Linked DNA regions of Alicyclobacillus sp. SO9. The protein of the gene in region 1 binds, or shares a complex with, the protein of each later gene. Links are inferred from orthologs where the notes say so. Each region holds a gene or a part of one and is shown on either strand. Other genes may lie near its edges. The genes, in order: GI364_RS06930 and GI364_RS01055.

Evidence for each region.
Region 2: the proteins of GI364_RS06930 (region 1) and GI364_RS01055 are in contact, whole or in part, in a cryo-EM structure (PDB 8Z21), measured with the Escherichia coli proteins. The link is inferred for Alicyclobacillus sp. SO9 from one-to-one orthologs.

The regions. Positions count from the first base shown.
Region 1 is NZ_CP066339.1:1,542,564-1,548,344, forward strand. What follows is about bases 1-2,972. They hold GI364_RS06930 (ABC transporter permease), read left to right. Parts: upstream 1-1,013; coding sequence 1,014-1,931; downstream 1,932-2,972. Other genes in these bases: GI364_RS06925 (ABC transporter permease), read left to right, coding at 82-1,011; GI364_RS06935 (ABC transporter ATP-binding protein), read left to right, coding at 1,942-2,931; GI364_RS06940 (ABC transporter ATP-binding protein), read left to right, coding at 2,904-2,972. Also shown: more of GI364_RS06940, read left to right, coding at 2,973-3,839; GI364_RS06945 (peptide ABC transporter substrate-binding protein), read left to right, coding at 3,869-5,497; GI364_RS06950 (M55 family metallopeptidase), read left to right, coding at 5,518-5,781. UniProt on the Escherichia coli protein: Part of the ABC transporter complex OppABCDF involved in the uptake of oligopeptides and of the ABC transporter complex MppA-OppBCDF involved in the uptake of the cell wall murein tripeptide L-alanyl-gamma-D-glutamyl-meso-diaminopimelate.
Region 2 is NZ_CP066339.1:242,219-258,236, forward strand. Bases 6,794-9,790 are described here. They hold GI364_RS01055 (ABC transporter ATP-binding protein), read left to right. Parts: upstream 6,794-7,807; coding sequence 7,808-8,773; downstream 8,774-9,790. Other genes in these bases: GI364_RS01050 (ABC transporter ATP-binding protein), read left to right, coding at 6,804-7,811; GI364_RS01060 (peptide ABC transporter substrate-binding protein), read left to right, coding at 9,010-9,790. In the rest of the region: lepB (signal peptidase I), read left to right, coding at 1-62; GI364_RS01020 (CGNR zinc finger domain-containing protein), read right to left, coding at 85-678; GI364_RS01025 (DUF1348 family protein), read left to right, coding at 781-1,122; GI364_RS01030 (TetR/AcrR family transcriptional regulator), read left to right, coding at 1,276-1,830; GI364_RS01035 (MFS transporter), read left to right, coding at 1,927-3,042; GI364_RS01040 (methyl-accepting chemotaxis protein), read right to left, coding at 3,327-5,087; GI364_RS01045 (metallophosphoesterase), read left to right, coding at 5,420-6,280; more of GI364_RS01060, read left to right, coding at 9,791-10,779; GI364_RS01065 (ABC transporter permease), read left to right, coding at 10,889-11,782; GI364_RS01070 (ABC transporter permease), read left to right, coding at 11,871-12,824; GI364_RS01075 (AAA family ATPase), read left to right, coding at 13,154-13,891; GI364_RS01080 (hypothetical protein), read left to right, coding at 13,988-15,619; GI364_RS01085 (carbohydrate ABC transporter permease), read right to left, coding at 15,671-16,018. UniProt on the Escherichia coli protein: Part of the ABC transporter complex OppABCDF involved in the uptake of oligopeptides and of the ABC transporter complex MppA-OppBCDF involved in the uptake of the cell wall murein tripeptide L-alanyl-gamma-D-glutamyl-meso-diaminopimelate.

The DNA.
Region 1 (5,781 bases):
GCCGTCAGGGGTACACCCATCCCATTCAACTCCAAATGAAATTATCTAAAAAATCAAATAATCGACAAGGGGGTAAAGGTAGTGGTGGTATATGTTTTGAAACGGTTTATCTGGATGCTTTTCACGCTGCTCATCATTGTTACATTGACGTTTTTTCTTATGCATGCCATACCTGGGAATCCAATTTCAAACGAACAGAGTATGACACCGGCTATCTATCAGAACATGCTCCACTACTACCACTTGGATCGGCCGCTCATAGTGCAGTATCTAGACTATCTAAAATCTTTAATGCACGGACAATTAGGGCCATCTATTGAGTACCAGAACCGGAGTGTCAATCAAATTATTGGTCAAGGGTTTCCTGTATCTGCGCAAATTGGACTCTGGGCCATTAGTATTGCCTTTGTGTTGGGTGTTCTATTTGGGGTGATTGGCGCAGTGAAACAGAACGGCTGGCAAGACTACTCCGCAATGATCCTGGCAATACTGGGCATTTCAATTCCAAACTTTGTTCTGGCAACCCTTCTGATTAACTACCTCGGGGTTGTCTGGGGCATATTGCCGAGCGCTGGATGGGGCACACCCCAACAAGAAATTATGCCGATATTAGCTCTGGCTGTTACCCCAATGGCGTATTTTGCTCGGCTTATGCGGACGAGTATGCTCGAAGTTTTACAACAGGATTATGTGCGAACAGCGCGGGCAAAGGGGCTCAACTTCTCCTATACCATTTTGAAGCACACAATTCGCAATGCGATTTTGCCTGTCTTGACAATGTTGGGACCGCTTGCAGCCTATATTTTGACGGGGAGTTTTGTCATTGAAAAGATTTTCGGTATTCCTGGCATGGGACAGTTGTATGTGACGGCGATTGACAATCGGGATTATCCTCTGATTTTAGGGACAACCATCTTCTTTAGCGCTGTTCTGATTTTCATATTGTTTCTAGTCGATACTGCTTATGCCTACGTAGATCCAAGAATTCAATTGACGGGGAGGAGGAGTTAGTCATGGGCCAATTGTCTCCGGAGTTGTTTCAGCCTTTAGCGGCGGAGGACGTGCCAATTGAAGAAGAACGCCCGAGTTTGAGCTACTGGCAAGATGCACGGCAGAGATTCGTAAGAAACAAACTAGCTGTCGTTGGTCTAATTGTCATTGTGCTGCTCATCTTAATGGCCATCTTCGGCCCCTTTTTAACAAAATATTCGTACAGCACGCAAATTCTATCCCAGAAAAACCTGCCTCCTTCCGGAATTCATTGGTTCGGGACTGATGACCTGGGCAGGGACGTGTTCACTCGTTCCTGGTACGGTGCTCGAATCTCACTGTTTATCGGATTTATGGCAGCGCTCATCGATCTTGTTATTGGTGTTGTGTATGGCGGTCTGTCTGGCTTCCTAGGCGGAAAGACAGACGACATCATGATGCGAATTGTGGAAATTCTGTATGGGCTCCCGTATTTGCTCATGGTGATTTTGCTGATGGTTGTCATGGGACCTGGTTTGTTTACAATTATTGCGGCAATGACCGCTACGGGATGGGTGAACATGGCAAGGCTTGTTCGAGGCCAAGTTCTGCAATTGAAGGAAATGGACTTTGTCTTTGCAGCCCGTGCTACCGGCGGATCCGTGGGACACATTTTGCGCAGACATTTAGTCCCCAACATGATTGGCCCGATTCTGGTCAACATGACGCTGACGGTTCCCACAGCCATTTTTGGTGAAGCGGTCTTAAGTTTCCTTGGTCTCGGTGTTCCGGCGCCCTTGGCTAGTTGGGGGACGATGACGAACAACGGCTTAGTTTCAATTATCGACGGTTATGTATGGCGCCTGTTTTTCCCTGCGGGCTTAATATCCCTAACAATGTTTGCATTCAACGTGCTTGGTGACGGATTGGCTGAGGCGTTGGATCCGAAATTGCGAAAGTGAGGAGAAGGCAGTGCTTGAGTTAAAGGATGTCAGGGTGGACTTCAGGACGAGTATTGGACGAGTCCAAGCCGTGCGCGGTGTAAATCTTACTGTGAAACCAGGTGAAGCAGTAGGAATTGTAGGTGAGTCCGGTTCAGGGAAGAGCGTCACTGTTCAAAGCATCATGCGTTTGCTCCCCAAAACAGCCAAAATTGAAGGGTCGCTGACTTGGAACGGTACAAATATTGCAGAAATATCTGAGAAGCAAATGCAAAGGATTCGCGGTCGCGATATCAGTATGATTTTCCAAGACCCACTGACTGCTCTGAATCCCACGATGAAAATTGGCCGTCAAATCGCGGAATCGTTGGTCCTTCATAAGAAAATCCCACCTAGAAAAGCACTGACTCAGGCTGTAAATCTGTTGGAACTGGTAGGTATTCCTGACCCGAAGCAGCGAGCAAACAGTTACCCTCACGAGTTTAGCGGGGGTATGCGGCAAAGGGTGGTCATCGCGATTGCCATCGCATGTGAGCCGAAACTGGTCATTGCGGATGAGCCGACAACAGCTCTGGACGTTACGGTTCAGGCGCAAATCTTGGAACTCTTGAAGAATTTGCAGCAGGAATTGAATATGAGTTTGCTTTTTATCACACATGACTTGGCGGTCATCAGTCAGATTGCTGAACGGGTAGCTGTCATGTATGCAGGACAGATTGTTGAGGAAGGACCTGTGGAACAAGTCTTGTTAAATCCGGTTCATCCCTATACACGAGGGCTTGTCAATTCGAGGCCAAAAAGCGGGCAATCCAATCTGACTCCCATACCAGGAAGCCCTCCAGATTTACTGAACCCGCCACCAGGGTGTGCATTTACGGCAAGGTGTCCATATGCCATGCAGGTCTGCAAAGAACACGCACCGCCAAGTTTTGAAACGCATTCACACAATGTGAATTGTTGGCTGTTACATCCACAAGCGAAGGGAGGACAACCATGGCACTCCTACAATTACGGAACATAAAGAAACACTTTGCGAAGCGAAAGCAGGTTGTGCGTGCTGTGGATGGTATCGATATTGAGATTCCGGAGGGCAAGACCTTTGGTCTGGTGGGCGAATCTGGCTGCGGCAAGTCTACCACTGGCAGGCTGATACTGGGACTGAATTCGCCTACAGGCGGCGAGATTTACTATCGGCAGCAAAATATTCACAAGATGTCCAGAGATGCGTCTAAGAAATACCGTCGCCAGGTCCAAATGGTGTTTCAGGACCCGTATGCGTCTCTCGACCCCAGAATGAAAGTTGAAGACATCATTGCTGAAGGTATGCAAATTCATGGTTTGGCAGACGGAACTGAACGCCGCAACCGTGTAGTGGAGCTCGTTGAGAGAGTTGGATTGAAACGTGATGACCTGTCGAGGTTTCCTCATGAATTTTCCGGTGGGCAGCGTCAGAGAATTGGCATTGCGCGGGCTCTTGCAGTCAACCCGGAACTTGTGATTGCGGATGAACCCATTTCAGCCCTTGATGTTTCAATTCAAGCGCAAGTGATGTCGCTTTTAAAGTCTCTGCAATCAGATTTTGGATTGACTTACCTCTTCATTTCGCACGATTTGACGATGGTACAGTTTATCAGCGATCGCATTGGGGTCATGTACCTTGGCAAAATTGTCGAACACGGCGACAGCAAGGAAGTCTATCAAAATCCGCAGCATCCGTACACGAAGGCATTACTATCTGCCATCCCGAGCATTGGTGAATCGACCGCTCGAATTCAACTCACAGGAGACATTCCTAGTCCGGCCGCCATACCACAGGGATGCCGATTTCATACGCGGTGCCCCTTTGCTGTAGCGAGGTGTAAGAACGAAGAACCTGTACTGAAGGGAGGTGACACTCACCAGGTCGCTTGTTTTCTTGTCGAAGATTAAAATTCGAGCTTACTTAAGGGGGTATCAATGTGAATACGAAAAAACTAATCTCTGTTGGAGGGGCAGTCAGTGCACTGGCCATGCTCACTACTGCCTGTGGCACTGCGTCACACAAAGGGACTTCGAATGGCAGTCAGAGTGCTGGAAGCAGCAGTCAAGTCGTCAAGATGGACCTGATGACAGAACCGCCTACTTTGAATCCAGCCAAGGCGGTTGATACAACTTCAGGGTGGGTTATGGACCAAGTCATGGAGGGCTTGACTTACGCAGGCAAGAACAACAAACCGCAGCCTGGAATTGCAAAGTCATGGAAGGTTAGCGACGGTGGTAAGGTCTACACATTTCATCTGAGAAATGCAAAGTGGTCTAATGGGGATGCGGTGACAGCAGGAGACTTCGCGTATGCTTTAAAGCATGTGCTGAATCCCAAAACAGGGGCTCAGTTTGCAAGCTATCTCTACTATATAAAAGGAGCAAAGGCCTACAATACAGGTAAAGGCAGCGTTAAAAATGTGGGTATACAAGCTGTAGACGCCCATACTCTTAAAATCACATTAGCCAATCCGACTCCTTTCTTTCTAAGCTTAACCACTTTTTGGCCATATTTCCCGGTTGACCAAAAGGTAGCTCAAAAGAACCCGAACTGGTATACCCAAGCCAGTACTTATGTCAGTGACGGACCGTTTAAACTTGCGTCGTGGCAGCATCAACAGAAACTGGTGTTGGAGAAAAACAATGATTACTGGAACAAAAGTACTGTACATTTGAGCAAAATAGATGCTGTTATTGTCAATGATAACAACACCCAGTATCAAATGTACCGCAGCGGTCAGTTAACGATGGACACATCTCTTCCCCTTGATGTCGTACCAAAACTCATCAAGGACAAAAAAGCCAAAGTCTATCCATTCACTGGGACGTACTTCCTTGAAATTAACACAAAGAAAGCGCCGTTTAATAATGTCAACATTCGAAAGGCGTTTGGCCTGTCAATCAACCGGACATCCATGACAAAGGATGTATTGCAAGGTGGGCAGATTCCCGCATATGGGGCTGTTCCACCAGGGATTCCAGGGAACAACGGCCAGTTTAGAAAAAATGGAGGAAATCTCTTTAAGGAGAATGTTGCAGAGGCCAAGAAACTTCTTGCTAAAGGTTTGCAGCAGGAAGGTCTCAAGAAACTTCCGCCGGTCACATTTGATTACAATACCAGCGGATCAAACAAGAAAATTGCTGAAGCATTGCAACAAATGTGGTCCAAAAACCTTGGCGTTAAAGTGAATCTTCGCAATGAAGAGTGGAAAGTCTATTTAAATAAACTGAAAAACGGGAACTATCAGTTTGGCCGTATGGGCTGGATCGATGTCTATGCAGACCCGTCGGCAACGTTAGACTTGTTCAAGGCGAACTTCGGAAGCAACTATACTGGATGGAAGAACCAACAGTATACGAAACTCGTTCAAGAAGCGGAATCCACTACAAATAAGACACAGCGTTTTAAAGAGATGCATCAGGCTGAGAAGATTCTAATTCAGCAAATGCCGATGATCCCAATCTACTTCTATACTAATGTTTTTGCTATCAGCAATAAGTTGCAGGGCTATGTAGTACATCCTAACTGGGAGTTTCCTGATTTGCGTTCTGCGAGCATTAAGTAAAATCTGAAACGGGTGATGACATGAAAATTTTTATCTCAGCTGATATGGAAGGCATATCTGGTGTCGCTACCAACATGCAATTAAAAAAAGATTCGGAATATAACCGTTTTCGCAGCTTAATGACAGCAGACGTGAATGCTGCAATTGCCGGTGCTTTTGATGGAGGTGCAACGGAAGTTGTCGTTGCTGACGGGCACGGGAATATGTCCAACATTCTAATTGAGGAGTTGGATGAACGTGCTCGCCTGATATCTGGAAACAATCGTGTGATGTGCCAGTTAGAA
Region 2 (16,018 bases), 1.3 Mb from region 1 along the record:
TCACCGGTCAGGCGAGCTTTGTTATTTTTCCATTCAACAAAATCAAGAGTATTTCACAGTAAGGCAAAGCGTTATTTAACAGACTCATAGGCCCCCCACACTTGGTCGTTTTGCACGCTTCTCCTCATGACGAGCTACTTTTGCACGGTTTCCGCAGATTTTCATCGAACACCATTTGCGCCGACCGCTTGAGTCCATAAACAGCAATACGCAGTCTGGATTCGCACAGCGGTGCATGGTCCGTAATTCTTTGGTGGCCAATAGTTGAAGTGCATCAAATGCAATGAGTGATAGCAGGGCATCTGTTGAATTGCCTACGGGAATGGGTACGAGACCTTGGGGCATAATTTTATACGACAAAGGCGCTCGTTGTGTCAAATCCTCCAGATGTTGTTTCCATTTCTCCACCTGTGCGTGTTCCCTCTTATCCGCCAACTTTTCAAATCCATCTCGTAAAAAGGAACGCAATTCTTTCACAGCATGCAAGCTTTCTGGGGGATGGCCAGTTGTTTGTACAGCAACAAGACTACCTGTTTCCTTCATTGAAACAAGCCAATGGTCTAAGTCGGATTCTGTAACAAGCAAATCATGGCGTACGCCGCGGCGTACAACCTCTGTATTAACGAGATCGATGGATGGATGTCCTGAGATAAGCGGAAATTCCTCGCGTTTGGTCATATTTCTCCCCCTGCTGTACTAACCATATTATATCTCATTGACAGGTTATATTGAAGCCGGGTATGATACTAACCGAAAAGATAATTAATAATGGGTTAGTTTATGTGGAGGAATCGGTCTCAGTTTGTATCGGGAAGAGCGGAGATTGTTGACTTCCTGAAGCAGAAATGGAACCGTGAATTGGAGTACCGCTTAATCAAAAGCCTGTGGGCATTTGGCGATAATAGAATTGCTGTACGGTTTGCGTATGAATGGCATGACCATTCCGGAAACTGGTTTCGCTCCTATGGAAATGAGAATTGGGAGTTTAATGAATCCGGGTTGATGGTCCGTCGTCTCGCATCGATTAATGATGTGCCAATCACAGAGGCCGATAGGCTCTTTCATTGGGAACTTGGACCCCGCCCAAATGACATACCGGAGTTAGAGGAGTTTAGGCTGTAAATGTCTGCGGGCCCGCTTTGGCACGCCGTTTTTTTATAAATGGCCCAGCAAGTATCGACATCGTTTACAACATTGATGAACAAGTGGTATCGGCGCACCTTTCGTGGTATAGTAACTGTAATGATCGTTCTATATAATTGAGGTGAATGACCTATGGTTCAGTCGGCGAAGCGACAGGCCATACTCGATACAGCGGAAAATCTGTTTTATGCCCACGGATTTCACGCCGTCGGTTTGAAAAAAATTCTTGAAGAAGCAGATACTGCAACAATGACCATGTACCATCACTTTGCTTCTAAAGAGCAGCTGATTGAGGAAGTTCTGAAGAAGCGAGAGGCAGCCTATTGGTCCTATCTTAATGCACGTATGAAGACGCAATCAGAGTCACCGCTTGTACAGGTTGTAAAAGCTCATGTGAGATGGCTTGGTGACAAAGGAAAGCACGGATGTATGTTTCTTCGAGCCATGGAAGAATTTGCGGGGACTGACAACCAAATTGAGAGGATTGCTAGAGAGCATAAGAAACGGTTGCTTGACTACTTACGGAATCTCGCACGCGAGAGTGGCTATGGCAATTCCTATGACATTGCTTGTCAAATGATTGTGCTCCTGGAAGGTGCCACGTCAATAACAGAAATGATTGGGCCGGAGCAGGCCGGAAACCAAGCGCTTCAAATGGTTACGGCGCTGCTGGCGGTCTGGGACTAGGATGAAGGGTACGGGCGTTGCGATGTGTGGGTGGTTTGTCACTCACTATTTTTTTGGAGTTCATTATAATGAACGTTCTATATAGGTGGTGTCCTCTTGAAGAAAATTGTCTTTCTTGGAATTGCTATGATTGCCGTCTGTTACGCCTTTGCTCGCTTTAGCTTTGGCTTGTTCTTACCGTCTATGGCAAGAACCCTGGGACTGACGGTTGTAGGTTCAGGACTTATCGCATCAGCATCGTATATCGCCTATTGCGCAGCGCTTATCACCTCGACTTTTGTGATTTACAAAACGGGATGTCATACGGCCGTTCGATTGGCTGGAATCAGTACAGTTATTGGCTTGGCGGGAATTACATTTTCAGGAGACGCGGTCGTTCTGGCGGGAAGTGTATTCGTAGCCGGGTTGGGTACGGGGTGGGCATCACCTGCTTTTGGAAACATTGCAGCAGCGGAATTAACGGAAGCAAATCGCCACCAAGGAAATACATGGATTAACTCGGGAACGAGTTTTGGAATTATTTTGTCCGGCCCAATAGCCTTATTTTTCAGTCACTATTGGCGGCAATCGTATGCGTTGTTCACTGTCATCAGCCTTGCGGTGCTGGTCTGGAATGTCAAGGCGATTCCCCAATCTAAAACGAGAGTCACGGCGCTGTCGCTGCGTGAGCTGAGGACTTCATGGAGGAGAAGTATCCCGCTTATCACAGCATCGCTGCTCATGGGAATCAGTTCTTCAATCTATTGGACTTTCTCCAGGGATTACATTACGGTGCATCATCACATATCCTACACGGTTTCAATCTGGTTTTGGATCACTATGGGTGCATCTGGAATACTTGGCGGCCTGGCAGGGGGAATTATTGGTCGTATTGGCATGCAGGGTGCGTATGTCAGCGCACTGTTCTCAATGAGTGCTGCTATAGCTCTGTTGACATCCACTTCCGTCTCGCTCACTTTTCTGTCCGGTGTTCTATTTGGCATCACTTACATTTTCTTGACGGGTGTGTTCATTGTCTGGGGAACCAATTTATTTCCCGAGAACCCTGCCATAGGCATAAGCCTGTCCTTTTTACTTTTAGGAATAGGTCAGACCGTCGGTACGGCTTTGGCCGGCCTTTCCATCGCTGCCTTCTCCTATACCACGTCATTCCTACTCTTTGCGTTTGTAGGACTTGTTGGTTTGGTTGTTCGGACGAATTCTTCTAAATAAGCCTATTTCATGATGTATCTGTCTTGTCATATCCCTTATCTGCGTTGCGAGCAGTTCACTACTCACGTATTACCTCATGAAAGGTCTTCCGCGGTGTTTAGCCAAAAGCGATTGTGAGTCCATAGCCGCTGATTCGGCATTCGACGATTCTACCGCATAAGTATTTTAATGCCAGGACGCCGCAACCTACCAAACACATGTTCAATCGAAAAACTCCAGGTGCCTTCTAGCAACCTGGAGTTTTGGACTTGTTTCGGAGGGGAGCTAAAGCCGGGTCAAGGCTCCTACACGCGGAATTTGTTGACCATTTCCTGCAACTGTTCGGCCATCGTTGTGAGGGAAGCTGCAGAGGCCGTAATCTCTTCCGTAGCAGCGAGTTGTTCCTCGGCCGAGGCGGAGACGGTTTGCATTCCAGCAGCAGTTTCTTCGGAGATTCGTGTTACAGCCTGAGTCGCCTTTATTAATTCTTCTGTCCCTGAGTTGAGCTGTTTGGCTGCTGTCGACACACTCTGAATTTGACTGCTGACAGATTGTACGGACTCCTGAATCTCTTCAAAGGAACGTCCTGCCGTATTAACGGCGTCCAATCCTTCAGAGACTCGCTCTGTCGTCGATTGCGTTGCAGACACGGCTTGTGTTGTTCCTTCGTGAATTTGGGAAATCAATGTCGCGATTTGTTCTGCAGAGTGGGCTGATTGTTCCGCCAGCTTGCGGACTTCGTCGGCCACGACCGCAAACCCGCGCCCGCTTTCGCCCGCTCTGGCAGCTTCAATCGCAGCATTCAGTGCGAGTAGATTCGTTTGCCTGGAAATGTTGGAGATAGCGGTCAGCATTTCATCAATTTCGTCGGACTTCGATCCCAATTGTTCAATGACACCTGCCAATTCACCGACGGTTGTACTGATATCCTGCATTTTCCGCACCGCAGTTTGAACAGACACGTTGCCTGAAACGGTCTTGTCCTTCGCCGTTAAAGCCGTTGCAGACACGGTGTTGGCTGTGCCCGCAATTTGTTCTACACCCTGCACCATCTGGACAATCGACTGTTTGCCTTGTTCCACGCTCTCGGACTGTGTCTGAGCACCGTCTGCAGCCTGTTGGATAGTAGCCGTAATCTGTTCCGTCGCACGCCCGCTTTCCTCGGAACTGGCAGATAGTTCTTCAGCAGAGGCAGCAACCTGCTGTGTAGTCTGGGTAATGTGGGAAATCAGGTTCTTTAGATTTTCTGTCATGCTGTTAATACCATTTGCAAGTCGGCTGGTTTCATCTCTGTTCTTCACTACCAGAGGCTCAACCGTCAAATCCCCTCCAGCAACTTTCCGGACCTGTCTTTCAACGGCAAGAATCGGTTTTGTAATGCTGTACGCCATGAGAACGGTAAGGAGAATGCCGGCAATAATTGAGATGCCAAGGGTAATAAGGATGTATCTTAGTATCGAGTTCGCTCCTGAATTGTAGTCACTTTCATACGATCCCGCTGCGACATTCCAGCCCCAGCCAGCCGGATCCTTGGCAACATATACAATTTTCTTGGCGTCCTTCTTGGAGTTGGGAAGCGGCCATATGTATTGAATGAATCCACCGCCTGACTGTCCCACTTTGACAATTTTCTGTCCAATCATGACGCCGTCCGGTGTCTTTGCGCTCCAGATGCTTGTTCCCTCAATGGAGGGGTGAGCCACTTCAACACCTTGATTGTTGACAATGAAGAAATATCCGTTTTTCCCCAAGTCATAATTATGATTAATTGGACGATGGCCGTTTGCTTCTTTCTTTCCCAGAATCATTCGTTTCACTTCTGTTTGTGCTGTGGGCAGTGTCAAGTCCCCGGCTTGAACCTCTTTGTTTAATTCTTTAATGGTTCCGTTGACAAGGTTGACTTCGGATTTTAGCGCCGCCTTGCTCTGAACATTCAGTTGATTTGTGGCAACCCTCCAGCCAATCAAACCAGTAACAAGGCTTGGTACAATCAGCAGGATGAGCGAAAAGCCAATCAGCTTTTGTCGCAGTGACCTGATTTGAAACAGCACTTTAAGTCTGTGCATCACCTTTGATTTCCCCCATTCTGTGATGTAGCAAGTGGCAAAAAACCAGTCAAAGGACAATCAAAAAACAATAAAAAAACGCCCGGAGCAGGCGCACTTTTGACACTGTGGCGGCCAGGCTGTCATAGGTCGAAGTTGACCCGTAGACCCTGTGGCTTTGCGCCCCAATGTTTCCACTGGTATGCCCTTTGCACATAAAATTGTCCACATGACATCATGTCGGAATTCATTGACCTTGTCAACCGTTTCTTTTCTCCATCAAAACCTCATATAATCATGTTTGTGGGTACTGTTCTGGCACCGCAGAGAAATCCCATCAAGGAGGTACACGAATGACTGTACTGTGGATAGCTGTCGCAGTCGCCCTCGTCGTCATTAGCATTGATTTGCTTTTCATTCTTCCTACCCAGTGGTTGAAAGTGGAGCGCGTAACATGGACACGCCATCCAAATACGAAGATTCTGCAAATCAGCGACCTTCACATTGAACGTAACCGAGTGACAGAAAAGATTCTCCAAGTCCTTGCACAGGAGCAGCCTGACTATGTGTTTCTGACCGGCGATTATCTCGATTCTCTCAAAGCAATGGGTAAACTGAGCCTGTTTCTAAAGAAAATGGCGTTCTATCGAATTCCGACTTACGCCGTGTTTGGGAACCACGATTATCTCTTGCACGACATAATCCCGCTTCTCGAACTGATGAAGGAACACGGAATTACGGTTCTGCGAAACGAAAGTGTCTCACTACCAGAGTTCGACTTGGTTGGTATTGATGATTTTTGCACAGAGAACTCCGATATCGATGCCGCTTTCTTTGAAGTTCAGAAGCAGCGGACTAAGCAGCAAAACCGGACAGACATTCACCAATCTTCGGTTACAGTGCAGGAGCATGTTCACCAAGACCCACAGAGTTGGAGGAACCGCAGGTGCTTCGTCATTACACACGATCCAAATATTGTTCTCTCGATAGATTATCCATACGATGTCCTCATCAGCGGTCATCTGCATGGCAAACAATTTAATGTACCCCTCTTGTTTGCGCTTCAACCGATGGGGTCATTAACAGCACAGGGAATCTATAAAGGCGTTCACAGCACTTCGTATGGAAGGTACTATATCTCCAAGGGAGCGGGGCAGTCCGGTTTCAATGCACGTTTGTTTGTCCGAAGTGAAATCACTTTGCATTTCGTTTAAACTGGAGGGAGGGTGATCCACAGAACGTACAAATTTCCAGCATTATTCTTATGTTAGTTAGAATTCTGATATTTACATAAACACAGTCTATATAGTAAAATTCCTTCGTAGGCAGGTGAGACAAGTCTGTTCGTCGCCCTTTGAGGGCCGCTTGGCTTGTTGCAGTTCATTGGCAACTTTTATTTCATGTTTGCGAAGAAAGGGCATATTGTAGTAGCATCACCATGGAGTGTTTTGACAGGGGCGGGAAGCTGAACTAGGGTAGGCATAGTTTTTATAGTGCATCACAGAGAAAACGCTTACAAAATAGTGACGGTGCGATTTTCGAGAGGATTTTGAAGTTCCTTAGAGGTACTTGCTTTTATTTGTTTAAAGTATAGTATAATATGCGTAAATTGGGTGGCTATAATCCTCTACAAATACTATATTCCATAGTATTCTTGGCTGAATAAGTCATATCGTAAGAAGCGGTAGAATCAAATTTTGATTCATATATGCATGATTCAGATCTATGTCAGCAAAGATGTCAGCAAAGAAAACAGGGGTGAACAGTTTGTCCGTACTCAGTGTGGACTCGTTAAATGTCGAATTCAATCTAAACGGCACTTATTTTCCTGCGGTTCGGGATTTATCACTAGATATTAAAGAAGGGGAAACCTTAGGACTTGTCGGTGAATCTGGATGTGGAAAAAGTGTTACATCACTTGCACTAATTCGATTACTAACCAAATCAGCACGTGTCACTGGAAGTGTCCAGTACAACGGGAAAAACCTACTGACACTGGGAGATAAGGAGATACGGAGCATTCGGGGCGATGAAATCAGTATGATTTTCCAAGAGCCTATGACTTCGTTGAACCCAGTGTATAAAGTTGGCGCTCAGATTTCAGAGATTCTTCTCTTGCACAAGGATATGTCCCCAAAAGAAGCTTTTAAGCATTCCCTAGAGATGTTGAAAAAAGTAGGAATCGCCAGGCCTGAACAAATTTTGCAATCTTATCCTCATGAACTTTCCGGCGGCATGCGCCAACGGGTAATGATTGCAATTGCAATGTCCTGCGACCCGCGTTTGCTAATTGCGGATGAGCCGACAACGGCTCTTGACGTAACCATCCAAGCACAAATTTTAGATCTAATGAGAAAAATTTCCAAGGAATTTAAGACTTCAATTTTGCTTATAACCCATGACCTGGGTGTCGTGGCTGAAATGTGTCAGCGGGTCGCCGTGATGTATGCAGGTCAGATTGTGGAACAAGGGAACGTTGATGAAATTTTTATGGAACCCCAGCACCCCTATACGAGAGGGCTTTTAGCTGCCATTCCAAAAATTGATGCAAAATCCAAGGAACGTTTGCGTCCCATCGACGGCACTGTGCCTACAATAACCAGAATGCCCAAAGGCTGTCACTTTGCGCCTCGGTGTCCTTTTGCTATGGACAGGTGCCGCAGTGAAAAACCGACTTTGTTTGACGTGGCGGACAATCATTCGTCTCGTTGTTGGTTGAATGAGGAAGGGAGACGCGACGCATGAGTGAAGCACTGTTAAACATTGATAATCTAAAGACGCATTTTCCCATAAAGCAAGGATTCCTTCGGCGGCAGGTAGGCGCGGTAAGGGCAGTGGACGGTATCTCCCTACAAGTTTTTGCCGGGGAAACCTTAGGTGTTGTGGGCGAAAGCGGATGTGGCAAATCAACTATGGGCCGCAGTATTTTACGCTTGGTGGAACCGACCAGCGGTAAAATCACATTCGACGGACAGGATGTTCTGGACTTAAACCGTTCAAACATGCGAGCGCTTCGCCGCGAGATGCAAGTTGTGTTTCAGGACCCATACGCTTCCTTAAATCCTCGCTATACCGTCGCTCAAATCCTTTCAGAGCCGATGGAAGCACACCATCTGTACAATGGTTCGCAACGTAAGCAACGTGTCAGTTCTCTGTTGGAGCGGGTTGGACTGGATCCGTCCTATGCCCGGCGCTTCCCACACGAATTTTCAGGCGGACAGCGTCAAAGGATTGGCATTGCTAGGGCTTTAACGCTCAATCCCAAGTTAATCATTTTGGATGAACCGGTTGCAGCACTCGATGTATCCGTGCAATCGCAGGTTATCAATCTTTTGGAAGACCTCCAGAATGATTTTAACTTAACATATATTTTTATTGCGCACGACTTATCTATCGTAAAGCACATCAGTGACAGGGTTCTGGTCATGTATTTGGGGAGAATGGCAGAACTGACGTCTTCGGACGAATTGTTTGCCAATCCTCTGCATCCGTATACGAAGGCTCTTTTGTCTGCGGTGCCGGTTCCGAATCCAAGGGCTAAGAGAGAACGAATCATTTTGAAAGGTGATATTCCCAACCCGTCCAACCCGCCTTCTGGCTGCGTTTTTCATACCAGATGTCCATTGGCTGAACCAGTTTGTAAAGAAAAGGTGCCAGAATGGCGGGAAGCCAAGGCGGGCCACTTTGTGGCATGTCATTTGGTGTAGTATTGCATTGAGAATGTACTGACTGAAACGTGTGGACTCAATCGTGTATTTTTGAAGGGAGGGATGTTTGGGTGTATGGCTTTGCCTGTTCTTGCGTGTAATCTCATGACTCGCTGATAACGAGAGGTTGAGTTTTCATGTAAAAATCGGCAAAATTCTGGCACCAATACAGAATTCTAAAAGTTGAGTTGGATGCAAACTTCTATGAGACTGATTATAAGAGGGGGACTAGAAAGATGGGTGTACGCAAATCCTTGATGGCATCTGTTGCCATTGCAGCTGGAACCAGTCTTCTCGTGGTTGGTTGCGGCAGCAGCAAACCTGCAACAGCAAATTCGAATAACTCCGCAAACGCCAGCAACAGTACGAGTACAGCAACGCCGACTAAGGGAGGAACACTCAACTATGCGCTGCCTTCACAGACGCAGTTGAACTGGTACCTGCCCATCATGACTCCGGCGGCTGACAGTGTATACAACGCACAATTGATTGACCAAATGTATAAGCCTCTGATTTGGATTGACCAGAACTACAAAATTGATTATGGCTCTTCTATTGCTAGTAAAATTACGTACAACAAGCAAGGAACTGTATACCATGTCTTCTTAAACTCTAAATGGAAATGGTCGGACGGGACGCCGGTTACCGCTAAAGACGTACTGTTTACCTGGAAGCTGATTAAAGGTGCCTCGGCAAAGAACGCGCCAAAGCCATGGCCGTATGTAGGGGCCGGTACAGGATATATTCCTGACGGCATCAAGAGTGTTGTCGCAACCAATCAGCATGAGGTTACAATCACACTGAAGAAACCCGCTAACCAACAGTGGTTCATTTACAACGGCATTATCCAGTTGACACCGATGCCAGCAAAAACCATGGATAAGTATCCGAGTAACCTGAATAAGGAACTCAGCTATATCGGCACTAATGCAAACAATGCCAAGTTCATTGAGCAGCAGCCGGTGGACGGACCGTTTAAACTGCAAAGTGCAACCAGAAGCCAATCCTGGGTACTGGTGCCAAACACTAGTTATGCAGGACATAAGACTCTCTTAAATAAGCTTATCTTTACCTATGAGGCGTCCAGTCAAGCAGAATTCGCAGCCTTGAAGGCAGGAAACATTGATGTCGGTTATTTGCCAATTTCGATGCTTGGATCAAAATCAGCCCTGACCTCCATGGGTGATAAAGTGACACCTGGCTACCCATTTGGAATCTTCTGGACAGAAATGAACATGTGGCCTGGTTCGCCTACAAAGTCGATTTTTGACAATCTGTATGTGCGCCAAGCTCTGCAAATGAGTATTCCGAATAAGGAAATTGCAAGCAAGGTCTACAAGGGTTTTGCCAAACCTATTTTTGGTCCCATTCCAGGAACTCCGAAAACCAAGTTCCTTGATCCTAACTTGCAAAATCCGTATCCTTATAATCCAACAAAGGCCAAGAAGTTGTTGGAACAGCACGGCTGGAAAGAAGTCAATGGGGTTATGACCAAGGGCAGCCAAAAACTTCAGACCGAAATGCTTTACGTCAGTGGTCAGACGACCACGAAAGACGTGGCTGTGCTGATGCAGCAGGAATGGGCGAAAATCGGTGTGAAAGTCACGTTAAAAGCCATGCCGTTTAGTAACTTCATTGGTGTCACCAGTAACAAGAAGGACCACTCCTGGGGTCTTGCCTTTGGCAGCGGTTGGATTTACAACGGACCTGGCTTCTACCCAACGGGCGGTCAGTTGTTCGCATCGACCGCACCGAGTGGAACTGGCTTTAGCGACAAAAAAGAGGATAGCTTGATTACGGCAACACACCAACCGTATGCGACATCACAAGAAACCATGAAACACTTCTTCGCTTATGAAGACTATACGGCCAAAGTCCTGCCGTTCCTCTGGGACAACAACGTTGCCTCGCTTACTGTGACTTCGCCCAAAGTTCAAGGTGTTCTGAGTCACTTGAACCCAGCGACTGATTTCCCAAGAATGCAGTACTGGTCGAAATCCAAATAAACTGCGTTTGACTTGAAAGGAAATCCGTGAATTTTCCTAATCAATTTGTCAGCAAGAGTTCAACTTCGCTAGGGCGCGCTCCGCGCCCTAGACGAAAGGAGAAGTTACGGTGAGCGCACCTGTAATGAACGAAGTGGTACAAGAATTTGAAATGAAGAACAGCGGGCAAGAACGTCCCGGTTTCTGGAAAAGGTTTTGGCGGTTAGGACCAACCAAACTTGGAGTCGGGATACTGGCCTTCTTGGTCCTGTTCTCCTACGTTGGGCCTTTAGTGTATCGCCATAGCGGGACCGCCACGCATATGCTCAGCACCAATGCAAACCCATCAGCTCAGTTTCCGCTTGGTACGGACAGTCTCGGTCACAATGTCCTAGCAGAACTGATGTTAGGCGGCCAAGCTTCTCTTGAAGTTGGTTTTGCAGCGGCCATTGTGGCCATGCTCTTTGGTACGTTTTACGGCATGATCAGCGGCTTGCTGGGTGGCTGGGTAGATACCATTATGATGCGATTTGTCGACATTATGCTGTCCATACCCTCCATATTTATCTTGATGTTTTTGGACGTTGTGTTTCGGCCGAACCTTCTTATCATGATTTTGATTTTAGCATCACAAGCATGGTTAACGGTAAGCCGTTTGGTGCGTGGTGAAGTGCTTTCCATCAAGAACATGTTGTATGTGGAATCGGCTCGAGCTTTGGGACTGACAACGGGGCGAATAATGATGCGCTATCTACTGCCAAACTACATCGGGACTGTATTGGTTGCGGCAACACTGCAAGTTGCCAATGCAATCTTGACCATGGCTGGACTCAGCTTTCTCGGACTCGGCCTACCCCCGCAAATACCAAGTTGGGGCGGTATGCTGAACGATAGTATGAATTATATATTCCAAAATTCGTGGTGGCTGATTTATCCTCCAGGGATTGCTATTCTGTTGTCCCAGGTATCAATTAACCTTGTTGGAGACGGATTGCGTGATGCTTTGGAGACAAGGGAAGCTTAAATTTGTCTTCATATCGACTTCGCGTTAAAGTATGCGCTAAAAGTTTCTTCGCTCTATTTGAGAAGCCGGCTTAGGAGGCTCTGTCATCATGATGAAGTTCACTGTAAGGCGAATATTAGAGGCAATTCCTACTTTAATAGGCATCACGCTTATCGCCTTCATACTCATTCATATTGTGCCTGGCAGTCCTGTTCGTGTTTTGCTCGGACAGCACTATACAGTTGCAAGGGCACATGCACTCACAAAACAATTGGGTTTGGATAAACCTCTGTGGGATCAATATGTAATTTGGCTTTGGAAGCTTGTGCAGGGAAACTTTGGCTATTCCTATGTCTACAACCAGAGTGTGCTCTCCTTGATATTCCAGGCTCTTCCACACACGTTGGCTATCGTAACCTTGGCAATTCTCGCGGCTCACATTTTTTCGGTGTTTATCGGTTCTGTACAGGCGTACTATCAAAACTCTCTTTTCGATCAAGTTGTTACGATTGTCAACTACTTCTTCTACTCAATGCCTAATTTTTGGCTTGGAATCCTGTTGGTCATTTTCTTTGCTATTGGCCTACATTGGTTTCCAACAGGCGGAATTGTGAACACACAACTCTCTCATCCAGGTTTTATGGATTGGCTGCACCACGTCATCTTGCCAGTAGCGACACTCTTTGTCGTGACGATTGCAGGCTGGGCACGATTTATGCGGTCCTCCATGCGTGAAGCGTTACTTCAAGACTACGTGCGCACAGCGCGAATGAAAGGTGCTTCTGAATTCAGAACCGTTTTTGTCCATGGTCTCAGAAATTCTATCATCCCTTTGATAACGCTTTTGGGGATGTCGCTGCCAGTACTGCTTGCAGGGGCATTGTTCATTGAAGAAATTTTTAACTACCCAGGGATGGGATTGCTTTACTGGCATGCCGTTAACGAACGGGATTTTCCAGTCATATTAGGCATCACCGTCTTTCTTGGTGTATTGACTGTATTGGGTAACTTTCTTGCAGACATCTTGTACGCGTTGATTGACCCGCGTATCCAATATAAATAAACACGACTGACGGCCGAAATGTACGTGTGGGAATTTTCTTTTTGCTCTGCTTCTTCTAAGGTTTTCCCACACTCGGCCAACTGTTGTCGCTTTAGCTAAAAATTCGGGTGGTCATGTTCAAGTCTCGTCTCTTCGGCATGCCCCCTCAATTTTCGTTCTGCAATAACCCCTGTACCGCCATCTCCATGCTCCGTGGCCCAGTACTGTAGCATCCCGCGACTTCTCTAATTCTTTGTCTTCGCAGCGACTCTCACGGGGACTTGACGCTTTTGCCGCCAGTTCGTGATATCTTTGTTGTAAGATATCCTTTTTGCAGGAGCGTTTGGGTTATGTTCTTACGTGAGTTACGTTTTCTTGATTTTCCAAACAGCAACCATCACCCCTTTGACATACCAGCCTTTTGCGACACGGGTGAACTGAATCTAAATCAATTCCTTACATTCTTCGTCGGAGAAAACGGGAGCGGGAAGTCAACCTTGCTGGAAGCCATTGCGATTCAGGCGGGATTTAACCCTGAGGGCGGGTCAAGATCCAACCAGTTTGCGACGGCGGCGACAGAATCCAGGTTGTTTGAATACCTAAAATTGCGATGGCTGCCAAAGGTTACGCAAGGATTCTTCTTTCGCGCGGAGAGCTTCTTCAATTTTGCGAGTTATATCGACGACCTTGCCAAAGAATCATTCGCAGGAGATCCGTATTCCGCTTATGGCGGACGGTCCTTACATCATCAATCTCACGGCGAATCGTTTCTCAACTTGTTTGTGAGTCGGCTTTCCAGTCGTAAACCAGCTCTATATATGCTTGATGAGCCTGAAGCTGCCTTGTCTCCTGCGCGTCAGTTGGCTTTGTTGCGTGTTCTGCACGACCACCAGGAGACAGGTCACTCACAGTTTATTGTGTCAACGCACTCTCCAATTCTATTGGGCTATCCTGGTGCTACACTGTTGAACTTTGACGGTGGTTCCATTGAACCCATCTTATACGAAGAGACCAATCACTATATCATTACGCAGCAGTTCCTCAATGCCCGTGACATCATGTTGCGGGAACTGTTTCACGAAGACTAGACTGATGCAGTCTACCTACGAACAAGACAACAAACTGCTGATTCGAATTGCGGAGTCAGGTGTAAGTCATCGAGATTACTGAAAGGTTTGGTTGCGGTGGGTGGCAAACGAAAAATCCTGATACTTTTCGCGGGCATCGGCATTATAGCATTTACAGCATTTATTACGGCATTGATGCGGCTGCAAAACTACAATACGACACAGGTGCAGGTGCAGGTGCAGGGGCAGGCAGATTCTGTGTCCGGCGGTTCATCAACATTGAACGCTAAGGTCACAGTTGGATCTCCCATTGCCACCATTCCTACCTCTGACTTCGGCATTAATACTGCCGTCTGGGACTGGAATTTGCTGAGCCAGAGTACAGAGAAGCTCGTTAAACAAGCCGGCATCCACATGTTCCGGTATCCGGGCGGGTCTACAGCAGACCTGTATCACTGGCAGACCAACTCCATTGAACCTAGTTCCGGCATAACCGCCGCTCCAAAAGATGCGTTCACCCATTTTATTCAGTATGTCCGAAAGAGTCAGTCACAGGCGCTCATCACCGTAAACTACGGCACCGGAACACCGCAGGAAGCAGCAGCCTGGGTGAAATACGCTGAAGTGACACACCACTACGACGTGCAGTACTGGGAAATTGGGAATGAAGTGTATGGCAACGGGACCTATGGCACCAAGTGGGAGGCAGATTCACATGCGCATATCGGGCCACAGGCTTATGCGGATAACGCGCTCAAATACATCAAGGCCATGAAGCAGGTTGATCCCGCTGCCAAAATCGGCGTCGATCTCATTGCACCGGGTCAGTGGCCGTCCAATCAGCAACCCAACTGGAATCGGACTGTGCTGAGCACTGTTGGCAAGAGCATTGATTTCGTGGATGTACACTGGTATCCGCAGCAACCCGGCCGCGTATCGGACAAGGGTTTGCTCAACAGCACCAAGACTATACCGAATATGATGAGCCAGTTGCGGGGATTAATCCGGCAGTACTGCGGCCAAAACGCCAACAACGTCAAAGTCCTAATCGGGGAAACCAACTCCGTGGCCAAAAACCCTGGCAAACAGACCACCAGCATCGTTAATGCACTGTTTCTTGTCAACGACTTGATGACGTGGTTGCAGCAAGGCGCCGTCAACATTGATTGGTGGGACCTTCACAACAGCGAAAATCAAGCGGGGAATCCCCCTGCAGCCACCCTTCAATCACAATTATACGGATCGCGAAACTACGGCGACTATGGCATTCTGAGCGCTGGTCGCCCGTCTGGCCCGCCGTCTGGTTCTCAGTCCGGTTCTCAGTCCGGTTCTCAGTCCGGTTCTCAGTCAAGTTCCCAGTCCAGTCTGAAATCAGGCTCACAGCGGGCAGCCACAGAACCGCCCCTAAACACGCCTTTTCCCACTTACTATGCAATGAAACTGTTGTCCCGACTCGGAAAGCCGGGGGATACGATGCTGCATGTCCAAGTACAGGGCGGCAATTCCGCTGTGTCGGCTTATGCTGTACAGCGTAAGGGCGGGACAGTGGGGGTGCTGTTGGTCAATCGCGATCGTCAGCATGTGCTTCGCGTTCACGTATCCATTCCTCACTTCCACCCATTTCCCATCACACGAACATACAGCTACGGCCCCAAACACGAAAGCAAAATCACTTCCGGATTTGGCTTGTCGTCCGTAACCGTACCGCCCTACTCGATGAAGCTCCTGGTGTTGAGAAAGTGGTGGTAAAGGAATGCAAGCTGCGGTCGGTGGTCAATTTTGAACATGGGCATTTTCCATCTAACCCTGGATTCCCTCACCACGGGAGATGCCGCGAATGATATACCGCTGAAACACTAGAAACAGGATGACAACGGGCAGTGTGGTAAACACGGAAGCAGCCGACAATCTTCTCCAGAGTACGGAATTCCCGGTCAGAAAGCGGGCCAACGCGACCTCAACGGGTTGGACATGGTGACTCTGGGTCACCATCAGCGGCCACATGAGTGAATTCCAAGAGCCGATAAAAATGTACAAACCGATTGTAAACAGGATGGGTCTGCTTTGGGGCAGGACTACATGCCACAGGAATTGGAGATGGCCGCCGCCATCTATCCGGACGGAATCCCAATAGTCCTTCGGGAAGCT